Regions from separate parts of the Sagittula sp. P11 genome, predicted to be linked through region 2. Evidence: riboswitches for the same ligand, from Rfam matches in the RefSeq annotation. Region 2 holds a riboswitch; each other region holds the start of a gene.
The links. Region 2 has a riboswitch for cobalamin ahead of CDO87_RS23470 (ABC transporter substrate-binding protein). Riboswitches for the same ligand answer to the same signal wherever they lie in the genome.

Region 1: it holds a riboswitch for cobalamin, as region 2 does, so the genes downstream of both, CDO87_RS15420 (DUF1636 domain-containing protein) here and CDO87_RS23470 (ABC transporter substrate-binding protein) in region 2, are expected to answer to the same signal.
Region 3: it holds a riboswitch for cobalamin, as region 2 does, so the genes downstream of both, bluB (5,6-dimethylbenzimidazole synthase) here and CDO87_RS23470 (ABC transporter substrate-binding protein) in region 2, are expected to answer to the same signal.

The regions. Positions count from the first base shown of each region.
Region 1 is NZ_CP021913.1:3,178,230-3,181,499, reverse strand. Features, by position in the region: gene cobN (cobaltochelatase subunit CobN) at 1-496, opposite strand, end outside; gene cobW (cobalamin biosynthesis protein CobW) at 543-1,598, opposite strand; gene CDO87_RS15420 (DUF1636 domain-containing protein) at 1,599-1,985, opposite strand; cobalamin riboswitch at 2,089-2,306, opposite strand; gene cobO (cob(I)yrinic acid a,c-diamide adenosyltransferase) at 2,342-2,953, shown strand.
Region 2 is NZ_CP021914.1:311,191-314,460, forward strand. Features, by position in the region: partial or broken gene CDO87_RS27340 (transposase) at 186-551, opposite strand; cobalamin riboswitch at 910-1,100, shown strand; gene CDO87_RS23470 (ABC transporter substrate-binding protein) at 1,202-2,212, shown strand; gene CDO87_RS23475 (FecCD family ABC transporter permease) at 2,215-3,267, shown strand; gene CDO87_RS23480 (ABC transporter ATP-binding protein) at 3,264-3,270, shown strand, end outside.
Region 3 is NZ_CP021913.1:856,888-860,157, forward strand. Features, by position in the region: gene ald (alanine dehydrogenase) at 1-1,039, shown strand, start outside; gene bluB (5,6-dimethylbenzimidazole synthase) at 1,213-1,896, opposite strand; cobalamin riboswitch at 1,939-2,130, opposite strand; gene mscL (large conductance mechanosensitive channel protein MscL) at 2,170-2,601, opposite strand; gene CDO87_RS04185 (glutathione S-transferase family protein) at 2,755-3,270, shown strand, end outside.

The DNA of each region.
Region 1 (3,270 bases), on a different replicon from region 2:
GGCCCGCCGCCAGCGCCAGTTGCGCCAGCGCGGCCTGCGCCGCCACGGTGCCCCCCGCGTCGCAGAGATGCGCCAGCCGCCGCAGCGTGGACACCGGCAGCGTCGACATCTCGTCGAGCCGCCTGTCCTCGCGCCCGTCGGCGGGCAACACGGCCAGCGCGATGCCCTTCTGCTGCGCCAGCGCCAAGACCTGCTGCAAGCCGTAGGACCAGTAGGGCACGCCGCCGATCAGCCGGATCAGGATGCCCTTCGCGCCCTCCAGCGTCTGCTCGACATAGGTGTCGACCGACAGCGGATGCCTGAGGGCTGCAAGGTTGGCGAGGCGGAGCGTGGGCATCCGCCCCTCCGGTCCGCCGCCGCGCCGCCAGCCTTCGGCGAAGGCGCCGAGGTCGCTGTCGGAGAACGACAGGACGACGAGGTCCGCCGGGCTCTGGCCCAGGTCCTGCGGCGTCTCGCTCTCGTCGAGGCCGTGGCTTTCGCGGAAGATGACGTGCATCGGCGGTTCCCGGGGAAGGCGGCGCAGAGCCCCGCCCTACTTCATGTCACTCTGCGGCGACCGGCGTGGCGCCGAGGACCGACCGGATGGCGTCGGGACGGATGTCGTCGTGTTCCGCGATGACCACGACACGGCTGACGCGCGCCTCGTCCGGCTTCCACGGGCGGTCGTACTGGTGACGCACGCGCGCCCCCACCGCCTGCACCAGAAGCCGCATGGGCTTGCCCTTCACGGCGGCGTAGCCCTTCACCCGCAGGATGTTCTGTTCCTTCGCGAGCCGTTCGATGGCGACGACGAGCTGCGCCGGGGTGTCCTGTTCCGGCAGTTCCACCACGATCGATTCGAAGTCGTCGTGTTCGTGGTCGTCATGATCGTCGTGATGCGAGGGGCGTGCGTCCATGTCGTCCTCGGCCGCGGCCTCGAGCCCGAGGATCACGCGCGGGTCCACCACGCCCTCGGCGACCTCGACCACCGGCAGCGGGCGCGGCGCCTCGGCGGCGATGATCGCCTTGGCCTTCGCCACGCCTTCGGGACCGGCGAGGTCGGGCTTGGTCAGGAGGATGATGTCGGCGCAGGAGATCTGATCCTCGAAGACCTCGCTCAGCGGCGTTTCGTGGTCGATGCTGTCGTCGGCCAGACGCTGCGCGTCGACGCGCGCCACGTCGGGGGCGAAGCGGCCTGCCGCCACCGCCTCTGCGTCGGCCAGGGCGATCACGCCGTCGACGGTGATCTTCGAACGGATGTCCGGCCAGTCGAAGGCCTTCAGCAGCGGCTTCGGCAGGGCGAGGCCCGAGGTCTCGATCAGGATGTGGTCGGGGCGCGGATCGAGCGCCATCAGCGCCTCGATGGTCGGGATGAAGTCATCGGCCACGGTGCAGCAGATGCAGCCGTTGGCCAGTTCCATGATGTTCTCGGCAGGGCAGTCGGGGATGGCGCACGACTTCAGGATCTCTCCGTCGACGCCCACGTCGCCGAATTCGTTGACCACCACGGCCAGGCGACGGCCGCCGGGGTTCTGCATCAGGTGACGCACCAGCGTGGTCTTGCCGGAGCCGAGGAAGCCGGTGATCACGGTGACGGGGAGTTTGGCTAGATCGGTCATTCAGTCGGCCTCCAGTGGGGTGTTCGGGGTCAGGGGCGGGATGCGCGCCACGCAGTTGCGCTTGAAGTGTTCGGGCCGCTCGCGCCACGGGATCAGCCCGTCGCCGGTCGCGTGATAGCGCGCCGCGCCGTCGAGCAGCATGTCCGGATGCGACACCTCGTCGACATTCCCGAACACATAGGTCCAGCGGTCGCCGCCGCGCAGGGCGACGGTGCAGCCCGCGTCGCAGTTCTGCAGGCATTCGACGGGGGTCAGGCGCAGGCCCGCGGGCAAGGGCCGGGCGGCCAGCGCGTCGTAGAGCGCCTGGCCGGGCCGGCGGTCGTCGGCGGGGATCTCCTGCCCCCGGCGGCACTTCACGCAGACCAGAAGTTCGGCTTCCGATGACATGGCGACCTCGCGCGTCTCATGGGGGGACCTTGAGCGGGGCACGGGCCATGACAGGCCCTCTCCCGACCCCGGATCACCCCGTCCGGTTTCGTTCCTCCGCCCCTTCCACGGCGCGGCCACTGGCAGGTCTCCCGGCTTGCGGAACTGGGCGGCAGGGGGTCCCTGTCTGCCCAACGGCACCCGGCCTTCCCGGCGATCTCGCCAGTGGCTTCGGGCCCTTTCCGGTCACGGTCGCGGGGGCGGCTGCGCCTGACCCCGACGCGGGGCTGCGCATTCCCTTTTCACCTGCTAGACACAGGCACCAGCACCCCGGCTGATGCGCCGGACGCCCGGCAATGTCAAGGAGAGCCCGCGCCATGAGCGAAGACGAGAACGCCCGCCACACCGAAAAGATGAAGAAGATCAAGGCGGCCCGCGACCGGATGATGGCGACCAAGACGGAGGAGAAGGGCCTGATCATCGTTCACACCGGCACCGGCAAGGGCAAGTCGTCCTCCGGATTCGGGATGATCATGCGCTGCATCGCCCACGGCATGCCCTGCGCGGTGGTGCAGTTCATCAAGGGCGCCTGGCCCACGGGCGAAGGCACGTTCCTGCGCGAACGCTTCGCGGCGGAATGCCGGTTCTTCGTGTCGGGCGAGGGTTTCACCTGGGAGACGCAGGACCGCGAGCGCGACATCGCGGCGGCGCAGAACGGCTGGGAGATCGCCAAGGCGCAGATTCTCGACCCGGAGGTGCAGTTCGTGCTGCTCGACGAGATCAACATCGCGCTGCGCTACGACTACCTCGACATCGACGAGGTGGTGGGGTTCCTGCTGGAGCAGAAGCCGCCGATGACCCACGTCTGCCTGACCGGGCGCAACGCCAAGCCCGAACTGATCGAGGCGGCGGACCTCGTCACCGACATGACGCTGGTCAAGCACCCGTTCCGCGAGGGGGTGAAGGCGCAGAAGGGTGTCGAGTTCTGAGCCTGCGGGATCCGGGTTTCGGCGCGCCTGCGGCGCCCCGACCCGCTGGGGGTTCCCCCCAGACCCCCAAGGTATTTTCGCCAAGATGAAGGAAAGGCTTTCTTAACCGGAATCGCGGAGGCTCGCCGGGCGGTACAGGGAGAGGTCCCGATGACCGCCCAAGGTGAAGGCACCGCGTCTCCCCCTTCCCGGAAGGCCCGAGGCGCGGTGCCCGACCCTCTCCTTCATCTTGGCGAAAATACCTCCGCCGGAGGCGTCCTGACGAGGCCGCATGCGTCATATGGCTGGCAAGGGCGCGGCATTTGCCAGAGGCGCGG
Region 2 (3,270 bases):
CGCAGCGCTGCCCGCGCGCGAAGCATGGGTTCGGTTGCCGCTACCAGCATCGGATTACCTGCCGCCAGTTCGCGTATACGATGTTCGAATAGGCCACGGGATATAGTGCCAACCTTGAAGCCAAAGTTCCGCAGTAGCCCGCGCAGGGACATTTCAAGCGTGATGAACCCTTGCTGCACCGCCTTGCGAGCGGTGAGCACAGCGCGAACCTCTTGTGCGGAGACTGATTTGCAGTGAACCGGTCGGAACCAGCCGAGGTGCGGCAGGCGTGCGATCCCTTCGGCATCCCGGCGGTCCGTCTTGATCGGCATGGCCTTCAAGGCGCCTTTCACCTGCCGGGTTTCCATCAGCACGACAGGGAGTTCAGCCGCGGACAACCCGCGATGCAGCCATTGCGACAGGGGGCCAGCTCCGAGCCCGATAGCCGCAGCTTCCCCGTCCTGATCGCCGATCCAGAGCAACAGCGCCTCGGGCTCGCTGGACACCTCCGCCTCCCTCACGATCTTCCCATGCTCGCTGATCACGCAAATTGCGGTCTTCTCAAGCGACACATCCAGCCCAATTCACAGCTTCATCCCGCAGTCCTCCATGTGGATCCGATACGGGAATGGCGCCAGCTTGCCCTCGATCTTGCAACGATAACGGGCGGGTCACGGACGCAGGCCCCGTTACGGCATCTCATAGGAGGTAGATGGCAGCAGCGGCGAGAGCGATGGCGGCAATGGCGGATCGCGTGAACTGCCGGAATGGGCCTGCAGCGACAGCGCACCTGAGGTGACCTTTGGCCTGCCCTTGCCGCACCGCCGCAGGTCCGCTCCGAGCCCATTTTCCCTTTTCGACGCACTCGCCAACCTCGGCTTCGGCGATTGTGTTCGTGCCGCCGCGCACTTGCTGTGCATCGGGAACTATGCCAGAGATTGCGGCGTCGGTTTCCTTCGGGAATTGAAAGGGAATCCGTTCCGGCTTCGGCCGGCAAACGGAACTGCCCCCGCAACTGTAGGCGGTGAGTGCCTCTCGATGCGCCACTGGGTTCGTCCCGGGAAGGCGAGAGACGCTGTGACCCGTCAGTCAGGAGACCTGCCGACATGAACGAAACCACGACCGGACGGGGTGTGCCGAGGCGGGAAACATGACGTGGCCGCCGGGCCGCATTCCGTTTCGCGTCTTTCCCCTGATGGTCCTATCTGACGGGACGGATCGGATGAGACAGACCTTGATGACGGCTGCGCTGTTGGCCAGCGCTGCCACGGCGCTGAACGCGCAGCAAACGGACTACCCCCTGACACTGACGAACTGCGGGCTCGATGTGTCGTTCGACGCCGCACCGGACACCGTGGTGACGATAGGGCAGTCCGCGACAGAGATCCTCTATTCGCTCGGCCTCGCGCCGAAGGTCTCGGGCACCTCGGTCTGGTTCAACCCTGTCTTGCCGGAGTTCGCGGAGGTCAACGAGGCGATCGAGCGGCTGGCCGACAACGACCCCAGCTTCGAGAGCGTGGTCGCGAAGAAGCCCGGGCTGGTCGCCGTGCAATACGAATGGCACGTGGGCGAGAGCGGCAACGTCGGCACACGGGAGATGTTCCACGACATCGGCATCCCGACCTACATCCTGCCCGCCGATTGCGACACCAAGGACAATTCCACCGGCGGCGATGGCACACGCGTCGGCGCCTTTGAGACGGCCTCGATCTACAAGGGCATTCGGGAGCTGGCGGAGATATTCGACGTGCGCAGCGCGGGCGCAACCCTCGTCTCGGACCTTCAGGCGACCGAAGAGCGCGCCATTGCCCGCGCGGAAGGGCTAGACCTGCCCGAGGACCTGTCGGCCGTGTTCTGGTTCTCCTCCGCCGACGTCGAAATGGACCCCTATGTCGCCGGACGCCTCGGCGCGCCGGGTTACATGATGTCCAAGCTCGGGATCGAGAATGTCATCGAGTCCGATGAGGAATGGCCGACTGTGGGATGGGAGAGAATCGCCCGGGCCGACCCGGACGTGATTGTCATCGCCTACATGGACCGCCGTCGCTTTCCCGCCGACGACATCGAGAAGAAGCTGGAGTTCCTGCGCACCGATCCTGTCGCAAGCCAGATGACGGCCGTGCGCGAGGACCGGATCGTGCAGATGGATGCACACGCCATGAGCGCGACGATGCGGTCGATCTACGGGCTGGAAACGCTCTCCGAAGCCCTTTCGAAGATGTCCTTCGAATGACCATGGCGGCCACACCCGCGCGCATCACGGTGCGGCACGGGCTCTGGCTCGCGCCTCTTCTGCTCGGGGCCACCATCCTTGCAGGTACGGCAATCGGCGAGACCAGTCTGCCCTTTGCCGTGGTGTGCCGGACGCTGGCCAACCATCTGTGGGGCGCGGGCTATCCCGTGGACGGGATCGAGGCGGGCATCATCTGGAGTTACCGCCTCCCGCGGGCCATCGTGGCCGCCTGCTGCGGGGCTGGCCTCGCCCTGACCGGCGTCGTTCTTCAGGCGCTGCTGCGCAATCCTCTGGCCGATCCCTACCTCATGGGCTTGTCGGCGGGCGCCTCGACGGGGGCGGTCCTCGTGTCGGTCGCGGGCATCGGAGGCGGGGCGATCTCGATGTCGCTCGGTGCGTTGTCCGGAGCGCTTGTCGCCTTCGGATGCGTCGTGGCCCTGGCCCACGCGGTGAACGGGAGCGCGGGTGGCGGGCGCGGGACCCAGGCGGCGGCCGCAATCATCCTCGCCGGGATCGCCGGCTCGCAGATGTTCAACGCTCTGACCGCCTTCACCATCGCCCGCTCCGCCAATGCCGAGCAGGCCCGCGGCATCATGTTTTGGCTCATGGGCAATCTGTCGGGCATCCGCTGGGATGACGTCGGGGCCTGCACGGCCGTCTCCCTCGGGGGTGTCGCGCTATGTCTTTGGCACCGGCGTGGGCTTGACGCCTTCACGTTCGGTGCGGACGGGGCCGCGTCCATCGGGATCAACGTGCCTGCCTTGCGCGGCAGTCTCATCACCGTCACCGCCATCATGGTGGGGGTACTCGTTTCCAAAGTGGGCGCGATCGGCTTCGTTGGCCTTGTCGTGCCGCATGCCATGCGCTTTCTCGTCGGCACGCGCCACGACAGGCTGGTCCCCGCCTCAGCGCTGGCGGGCGCGGTGTTCCTTGTCGCGGCAGATGTCATCAGCCGCATCATCGTTCCGGGGCAGGTCCTGCCCATCGGCGTCGTGACTGCGCTGGTCGGCGCTCCGGCCTTTGCGCTGATCCTCATACGGGGAGCGCGGCGATGAGGA
Region 3 (3,270 bases), on a different replicon from region 2:
GGCGCACGGCCATTCGGTGATCGTCCAGAAAGGCGCGGGCCTCGGCGCCGGTTTCACCGATGAGGATTACACCGCCGCCGGCGCTGCGCTGGCCGACACCGCGGCCGAGGTCTTTGCCACCGCCGACATGATCGTCAAGGTGAAGGAGCCGCAGGCCCCCGAACGCGCCATGCTGCGCGAGGGCCAGGTGCTGTTCACTTACCTCCACCTCGCCCCCGATCCGGAGCAGACCCGCGACCTGATCGCCTCCGGCGCGACCTGCATCGCCTATGAGACCGTGACCGACGCGCGGGGCGGCCTGCCCTTGCTGGCGCCCATGTCCGAGGTCGCGGGCCGTCTGGCGCCGCAGGTCGGCGCATGGTCGCTGCAGAAGGCCAACGGCGGCCGCGGCGTGTTGATGGGCGGCGTCCCGGGCGTCGGCCCCGCCAGGGTGGCGGTGATCGGCGGCGGCGTCGTCGGCACCCACGCGGCGCGGGTTGCCGCAGGCATGGGCGCGGAGGTCACCGTGCTCGACCGGTCGCTGTCGCGGATGCGCTACCTCGACGACGTCTTCGGCGCGGTCTTCCGGACGCGCTACGCCTCTGCCGGGAACACCGCCGAGCTGGTGGCCGAGGCCGACATGGTCATCGGCGCCGTGCTGATCCCCGGTGCCGCCGCGCCGAAACTGGTCAGCCGTGCGCAGCTTTCGACAATGAAACCCGGCGCGGTGATCGTCGACGTGGCCATCGACCAGGGCGGCTGCTTCGAGACCTCGAAGGCCACCACCCACCAGGACCCGATCTACGAGGTGGACGGCATCGTGCACTACTGCGTGGCGAACATGCCGGGCGCCGTGGCGCGCACCTCGACGCTGGCGCTCGGCAACGCGACGCTGCCCTTCATGCTGGCGCTGGCAGACAAGGGCTGGCGCAAGGCCTGTGCCGACGACCCGCACCTGGCCGCCGGCCTGAACGTGCACGCCGGCCGGATCACCAACGCGCCGGTGGGCGAGGCCCTGGGCCTGGATGCGATCACGCCCGCGGCGGCGCTGGCGGCCTGAGCGGTTTCGCCGTGCTGCGCACGGCGACCCGTCGGGGAGGCTCTGCCTCCCCGAACCCCTCCGGAGTATTTCGGAAGCAAAGAAGCAAGGGCACCGGTCGTTTGCAAAGCGTGATTGGCCCGGTGTGCAGGGCCCGCGGTGGCGGGTTTTGGCGGCCGTGGCGGCGCAGGGCCTTACCAGCCCTCCTCGCGGATATGCGCGTCGAGCGTCCGCGCCCGCGCCCAGCCGCGCGCCTCCAGTTCCGGGCCGTCGAACAGCTCCTTCACGTGGCCCATGCAGAGGTATGCCACCACACGGACGTGCGCGGGCAGGCCGAGGATCGGGCGCAGGTCGGCCTCGTCGAAGATGCTGACCCAGCCTATGCCGATGCCTTCGGCCCGCGCCGCCAGCCACAGGTTCTGCACGGCGCAGACCGTCGAATAGAGATCCGTCTCCGGCTGATGGGTGCGTCCCAGCACCACCGGCCCGCCGCGGGTGCGGTCGCAGGTGACGCAGATGTTCAGGGGCGCCTTCTCGATGCCTTCCAGCTTCAGCGCGGCATAGGCCGACCGCTTCTCCGGCGGGAACATCGCCTGCGCGGCCTCGTTGGCGCGGGTGAACGCGGCCCGCACCTGCGCGCGGCGCGCCGGATCGCGCAGCAGGATGAAGTCCCAGGGCTGCGACAGCCCGACCGAGGGCGCGGCATGGGCCGCGCCCAAGATGCGCCGCAGCACATCCTCGTCCACCGGGTCGGGCAGGAACTCGTTCCGCACGTCCCGCCTGTGGGCGATCACGTCGTAGAGCGCCTGCCGCTCCTCATCCGAAAACACGCGCGCCGCAACCGGCGCAGGGGATCGGCTTTCCACCGCTCCTGTCATGGGGACACCTCCCGAAGGCCTGCGCGCCCCCGCTCTCCAGGCGGGGCCGCCATGCCGTCAGGCCGGTCTTCTGGCTTCGGATCCTCCGGAAGGGACGCCTTCCCGAACGCCTGCGCGGCGCCCAGTGGCCTTGTGTCCTTCCCGTCCCCGTCACAGCGGCGGGCCCGCGCCGGTTCTTCCCCGGCTTCCCGATTCTCCCCCACGGGCGGGGGCACCTGACCCGGAGGGGATCGCAAATCCCGCCCCCTCGCGCAAGTGCCCCGGCCTTGGCCGTCAGCGCTTCAGCGCGTCGCGGATCTCCAGCAGCACGTCGAGCTCGGTGGGGCCGGAGGGCGTGGCCTCTGCCGGCTGGCCTTCCTCGCGTTCGCGGATGGCGGCGGCCTTGGCGCGGTTGACCATCTTCACAAGCATGAAGACCACGAAGGCGATGATGAAGAAGTTGATGACCGCCATGATGAACTTGCCGATGGCAAAGACCGGGGCGCCTGCCTCCGTTGCCGCGGTGAGCGAGGCGTATTCGTTGCCGTCGAGCGCGTAGAACCAGCCCGAAAAATCGATGCCGCCGGTGAACAGCGCGATGATCGGGTTGATGATATCGCCCACCAGCGACTGCACGATGGCCGTGAAGGCCGCGCCGATGATGATGCCCACGGCCATGTCCATGACATTGCCCTTGGCGATGAAGTCCTTGAATTCCTTAATCATTGTCCCATTCCGTCAGAGCGCCGGCATGCGTTTTCGCATGTCCTGCGGGGTGTTTTCTCACAAACCGGATTATGTCACGGCGGATCGGCTGGGAAAGCGGGAAATGCCGGGCTAGGGTCGCCCGGACGATCTTCATCAACCGGGACACGCTTCATGACCGCTCTTGCCGACCATCCGATCTCGCGCCGCTGGCCCGCGACGCACCCCGACCGCATCCAGCTTTATTCCTTCCCGACGCCCAACGGCGTGAAGGCCTCGATCATGCTGGAGGAAACCGGCCTGCCCTACGAGGTCCACAAGATCACCCTGGCGGACAAGGACGTGAAGAGCCCGGAGTTCCTCGCGCTCAACCCGAACAACAAGATCCCCGCGATCATCGACCCGAACGGCCCCGACGGCGCGCCGCTGGAGCTGTTCGAATCCGGTGCCATCCTGCTTTACCTCGCCGAAAAGGCCGGGATGCTCCTGGGCGACACCGCGACGGAGCGGCACAAGATCACCCAGTGGCTGATGTTCCAGATGGGCGGCGTCGGCCCGATGTTCGGGCAGCTTGGTTTCTTCTGGAAGTTCGCGGGGAAGGACGTGAAGGACCCCCTTCCGCGCACCCGTTACGTGAACGAGGCGCGGCGGCTTCTGGGTGTGGTCGAAGGGGCGCTGGAGGGCCGGGAC